Regions from separate parts of the Exiguobacterium sp. s35 genome, predicted to be linked through region 1. Evidence: a T-box and tRNA genes for the amino acid it is inferred to sense, from the RefSeq annotation. Region 1 holds a T-box; the other holds one or more tRNA genes.
The links. A T-box is a leader RNA that pairs with one kind of tRNA and senses whether it is charged. The one in region 1 lies ahead of ileS (isoleucine--tRNA ligase), so its partner is inferred to be a tRNA-Ile.
Positions count from the first base shown of each region.

Region 2: it has a tRNA-Ile gene. The T-box ahead of ileS (isoleucine--tRNA ligase) is inferred to sense a tRNA for this amino acid. The anticodon was not compared.

Region 1 is NZ_JACSKI010000001.1:406,789-409,975, forward strand. It holds gene KNO75_RS02100 (YlmH family RNA-binding protein) at 1-662, shown strand, start outside; gene KNO75_RS02105 (DivIVA domain-containing protein) at 682-1,230, shown strand; T-box leader at 1,234-1,453, shown strand; gene ileS (isoleucine--tRNA ligase) at 1,507-3,187, shown strand, end outside.
Region 2 is NZ_JACSKI010000001.1:1,041,406-1,044,592, reverse strand. It holds gene KNO75_RS05465 (Na/Pi cotransporter family protein) at 1-1,191, shown strand, start outside; tRNA gene KNO75_RS05460 (tRNA-Met) at 1,299-1,372, shown strand; tRNA gene KNO75_RS05455 (tRNA-Ile) at 1,380-1,453, shown strand; gene KNO75_RS05450 (alpha-amylase) at 1,567-3,039, shown strand; gene KNO75_RS05445 (superoxide dismutase) at 3,124-3,187, shown strand, end outside.

The DNA.
Region 1 (3,187 bases):
TAGATCCTCGTGAACAACAAATCGTCAAACAGCTTGTCGGTAAGCAGCTCGTCATTCACGACGATGGCGGGTTTGAAGGAGCTGAACGACGTCGGCTGATTTTGGCGCCAGAGTATTATGAGCTGAATACCGATGATTTTGAAATTGAGATTCGCCGTATCGAATATCCGACAAAATTTGTTGACCTGACACATCGACAAGTGACTGGAACTTTACTGAACGCTGGATTAAAGCGTCAAAAGTTTGGGGACGTCGTCCTGGAAGAGGAAATCGTCCAGTTTGCTACGACCCGCGAAGCCGTCGGGTTCATCGAAATGAACTTGGAGCGTGTCGGAAAAGCGAAAGTTCGCATCTCCTCTGTTGCGAAGGATGACATACTCGTCGTTCCGAAAACAGAGTGGATCGAGGGGTTCGGCATCGTGTCCTCTTTACGATTTGATACGGTTGTGAGCGAGGTACTCAACATATCTCGTCAGAAAGCTCAGGCGCTCGTGAAACACGGTGACTGCAAAGTGAATCATAAAGTCATTGAAGATCCGAGCTTCATGCTTGAACCAGATGATCTTTTATCCGTCCGTGGATACGGTCGTATTAAGATGATGGAGATCCTTGGTTCGACTAAACGTGAAAAGATTAAAATCCAGTATGGGACCATACGTTAAATTTTAGGAGGAAAGTCGAATGGCGTTGACACCGATTGATATTCATAATAAAGAATTCTCTTCCCGTTTTCGTGGGTACGACATCGATGAGGTCAATGAATTTTTAGATCAAATCATTAAAGAGTTTGAACTATTGATTCGTGAGAATCGACGGTATGAAGAACTTGTCAACGATATGCAAGCTCGCATTGACTACTTCTCCTCGATGGAAGATACATTGAACAAGTCGATCATCGTCGCGCAGGAAGCAGCGGAAGAAGTGAAGAACAACGCGCAAAAAGAAGCGAGCCTCATCTTGAAACAAGCGGAACGTGAAGCGTACGCTCGTGAAGAGGAAGCGGCCCGTAAAGAGCAACTTGCAGAACGCGAAGTCGTTCAAATGCTCAAAAAAGTCGAGTTGTATCGAACACGTTTCCGTGTCCTCGTCGACGCCCAAATGGAGCTCTTAAACAGCACCGAGTGGGAGACGATTGTCGGGGAGCCGCCTGTGCAGACGGTTCTTGACGATAGATCAGAACTTGCGTATAATGACCACGAAGTCACACAGAATGAAGAACAACATGGATAAATGATCAACACGTTGAGTAGGACGCGTCGATCGAGTCATACCTACGAAGCGACTTAGGGACGGTGAGAGCCTAAGAGAAAGACTCGAATCGGTATCCCCTATGAGTCGTCACGCTGAACCATAGTAAGCGTGACCGCCTGACCTCGTTATCGGTTACCGAGAGCGGTCTCATGAGAGTGAGACTAGTAGGGTGGTACCGCGAGTCAACCAACTCGTCCCTATCAGGGATGGGTTGGTTTTTTTTGTTTTCTAAAAAATGTTGATGGAGGAGTTTCGATGAACTACAAAGACACGCTATTAATGCCAAACACAGAATTCGCAATGCGTGGGAATTTACCAAAACGCGAACCGGCGATGCAAACAGAATGGGAAGACATGGACCTTTACAACAAGGTACAAGAAAAAAATGCAGGGAAACCACAATACATCTTGCACGATGGTCCTCCATATGCGAACGGTGACATCCACATGGGACATGCGATGAACAAAGTCTTAAAAGACATCATCGTGCGTTTCAAAGGAATGAACGGATATCAGTCTCCAATGATTCCAGGTTGGGATACGCACGGTCTTCCAATCGAGAACGCCCTTCAAAAAGCTGGCGTCAACCGTAAAGAGATGACGGTCGCTGAATTCCGTGAAAAGTGTGCAGAATATGCGATGGAACAAGTGAACTCGCAACGTGAGCAGTTCAAACGTCTCGGTCTTCTCGCAGACTTTGAAAATCCATATATCACGCTCCTTCCGGAATATGAGGCGGCACAAATCCGCTTGTTCGGAACGATGGCTGAAAAAGGATACATCTACAAAGGGAAGAAACCAGTCTACTGGTCACCGTCTTCGGAGTCGGCACTCGCAGAAGCTGAAATCGAATATTACGATAAAAAATCACCGGCCATCTACGTGGCATTCCGAGTTGTAGACGGAAAAGACACATTGACGTCTGACGATCACTTTGTCATCTGGACGACGACGCCTTGGACAATCCCGGCGAACCTCGGGATCGCAGTCAGTGATGAGTTGACGTACACGCGTATCGAACACGAAGGAAAAGGATATATCGTCGCAGAGACGCTCGTTGAAGAAGTGACGACAGCGCTCGGATGGTCTGACTATAAAGTGAGCGGTTCATGGAACGGTCGTGATTTTGAATATATGACGGCCCAACATCCATTGTATGACCGCACATCGCTCGTCATGCTCGGCGATCACGTCACAGCGGATGCGACTGGACTCGTCCACACGGCTCCAGGACACGGGGAAGATGATTATCGTGTTGGACAGGCTTACGGCTTGGATGTCCTTTGCCCGGTCGATGACCGTGGTTATATGACGGCTGAGGCGCCTGGTTTTGAAGGGTTGTTCTATGAAGATGCGAACAAACAAATCGGGATGAAACTTGAAGAGAACGGCTACTTGCTCAACTTGAAGTTCATCAAACACTCATACCCGCATGACTGGCGTACGAAAAAACCGGTCATCTTCCGTGCGACACCACAATGGTTCGCTTCCATCAAAGATTTCCGTGAAGATATGCTCCGTGAAATCGAAGAAGTGAATTGGGTTCCAGAATGGGGAATGACACGTCTTTACAACATGGTCCGTGACCGTGGGGACTGGGTCATCAGTCGTCAACGTGCATGGGGCGTGCCGATTCCAATCTTCTATGCAGAGGATGGAACGGAAATCATCACGAACGAGACAATCGACCACGTCGCGAACTTGTTCCGTGAGCACGGTTCGAACGTCTGGTACGAGCGCGAAGCAAAAGACCTTCTTCCTGAAGGGTTTACACATCCGAATAGTCCGAATGGCGAATTCCGTAAAGAACTCGATATCATGGACGTCTGGTTCGATTCAGGTTCTTCACACGCTGGTGTATTAGAGGAACGTGAAAACCTTCGTCGCCCGGCAGACCTTTACCTTGAAGGATCTGACCAATACCGCGGTTGGTTCA
Region 2 (3,187 bases), 630 kb from region 1:
ATGGGAGACGGCATGCGTCCGCTCCGCTCAAGTGAGTATTTCATCGACTTGACGCAATCAATGAGTGACAATCCGTTCCTCGGTGTCATCGTTGGTACTGTATTTACAGTCATCGTCCAGTCATCTTCTGCAACAATCGGAATTTTGCAAGAGCTCTATGCAGGTGGTTCAATCGACTTGGATGCCGCTCTTCCAGTATTGTTTGGTGACAACATCGGTACGACGATCACTGCCATTTTGGCATCAATCGGTGCATCGGTTGCCGCACGTCGCGCAGCTGCAGCACACGTTATCTTTAACTTAATCGGAACGACGATCTTCATGATCTTGTTGATTCCGTTCACAAACTATATTTATTGGATTACAGACTTCTTGGCAATTGAAGACAAGATGCAAATTGCATTCGCTCACGGTACGTTTAACATCGTCAACACATTGATTCAGTTCTGGTTCATTGGAACGATTGCTTGGATCGTGACGAAATTGGTGCCTGGTGAGGATTCAATCGTCGATACGAAAGCACAGCACTTGGACCCAATCTTCATTCAGCAATCGCCTTCGATTGCAGTGGAGCAAGCAAAATACGAAGTCATCCGTATGGGCGATTTCGCAAAACTTGGTCTCGACGAAGCGCGTAACTATTTGACAACAGGAGATAAGAAACACTCTGAAAAGTCTGCGCATATCGAAGAAGCGTTAAACTCGTTGAATGCGAAAATCACAGACTACCTCGTGAAATTGGCTGCGGTTGATTTGACTGAGCAAGAATCACAAGAGCACAAGACGCTCATGCATGCGATCAACGACATCGAACGAATCGGTGACCACGTTGAAAACATCATTGAGTTGATTGACTATAAGACTGCTACGAAAGTGACACTTTCGGCAGATGCTCAAAAAGAATTGACTGAAATGTATGACCTCACACGCGAAACGTTAGAGAAATCACTTCAGACATTAGCGAGCGGTGACATGGTCGAAGCACGTAAAGTCATCGAAATGGAAGCGAAACTCGATATGCTCGAGCGTCAATTCCGCAAAAACCACGTTGTTCGTTTGAACACGGGTGCTTGTGATGGACAAGCAGGTATGTTCTTCGTCGACATGCTCTCAAACCTTGAGCGTATCGGTGACCATGCCATGAACATCACAGAAATCACACTCGAAGATGCAAACGAAGTAACGGTATAAAGATGAGGCACTCCAACTCCACGTTGGAGTGCTTTTCTTTTCAATGGAAAGGAATTTCCCTTGACAGTATGGAGCATATTCAGTATATTATTACTGTATAACAACATGGCGGTGTAGCTCAGCTGGCTAGAGCGTACGGTTCATACCCGTGAGGTCGTGGGTTCGACTCCCTCCGCCGCTACTTATAAGGACCCTTAGCTCAGCTGGTTAGAGCAGACGGCTCATAACCGTCCGGTCGTAGGTTCAAGTCCTACAGGGTCCATTCAAAACAACTTTCATTTTGTGAAAGTTGTTTTTTTGTTTTCAATCTAAAATTCGTGGGTAAATAGTCGTTAGCATTTTGTTTTTTGAAAAATATGAAATGAGGCGGACAAAATGGAACGAAATCACACCATGATGCAGTTTTTTGAATGGCATGTCGAAGCGGATCAAAAACATTGGAAGCGGTTAAAAGAGAGAGCGGAAGATTTAAATAAAGCTGGGATTACGGCGCTTTGGTTACCACCTGTCACGAAAGGACAGAGTGGCGAAGATACGGGTTACGGGATTTATGATTTATATGATTTAGGAGAATTCGATCAAAAAGGGTCGATTGCCACGAAATACGGAACGAAAAAAGAGCTTCTTGAAGCGACAACCTATTGTCAGCAAGAACTCGGGATGCAAATTTATATGGATGTCGTCATGAATCATAAAGCAGGAGCAGATGCGACCGAGAAGTTTGACGTGCTCGAAGTGGATCCGAACGATCGTACGAAAGTGCTGTCTGACGAGCCTTTTGAAATCGAAGGATGGACAAAGTTTGATTATGAAGCTCGTGATGGGAAGTATTCTACATTTAAATGGGACTTCACACATTTTAACGGGACGGATTATGATGCAGCGACAGACCGTTCTGGCATTTTCTTTATAGTTGGAGAGAATAAAAGATGGAACGACAATGTCGATGACGAATTCGGTGTCTATGACTATTTGATGTTTGCGAACATCGATTACCATCATCCTGAAGTTCGGGAAGAAGTATTGAGCTGGGGTAAATGGTTCATTGAGGAAACGAAATGTGACGGATTCCGATTGGATGCAATCAAACATATCAACTATGACTTCGTGAAAGAATTCAGTCAGACGATGCGTGAAGAAAAGGGAGATGAATTTTATTTCGTCGGAGAGTTCTGGAAGTCAGATCTTGACGCATGCCGTGAATTTCTTGATAACATCGATTACCACGTCGATTTATTCGATGTTCCGCTCCACTATAAATTACATCAGGCGTCAGAGGAAGGGGCCGCATTCGATATGCGCACCATTTTTGATGATACGCTCGTCCAGTCACACCCGCTCCATTCAGTGACGTTTGTAGACAATCACGATTCGCAACCGGAAGAGGCGCTTGAGTCGTGGGTAAAAGATTGGTTCAAACAAATCGCATACGGTCTCGTCTTGCTTCGTAAAGATGGCTATCCATGTGTCTTCTACGGGGATTACTACGGCATCGACGGTCCCCACCCGACTGATGGGATGAAACTCGCCATTGACACGCTTCTTTATGCTCGTCGGGAAAAGGCTTATGGGGAACAGGATGATTACTTTGATGATGCAAACGTCATCGGTTGGGTACGCAAAGGTGTGGAGGAGATCGAGCGTTCAGGATGTGCCGTTCTCATCTCCACTTCGGACGAGGCTGAAAAGCGAATGTTCGTTGGGGAAGAGCGAGCTGGAGAAACATGGGTCGACTTGACGAATACACGAGAAGATAAAATTGAGATTGATGATGAAGGATTTGGGGTATTTAAAGTGGCGGCGGGATCTATTTCAGTCTGGGCGTTACCAGAAGAAGATGTAGAGTGAAGCATTACAATTGAGTCGACCGTCACAAATCTGTTACATTTATAACGAACGTTGTTCAAAACACTTTTAAGGGGGATTTTAGTAATGGCTAAATTTGAATTACCACAACTTGATTACGCATATGATGCACTCGAACCACACATTGACG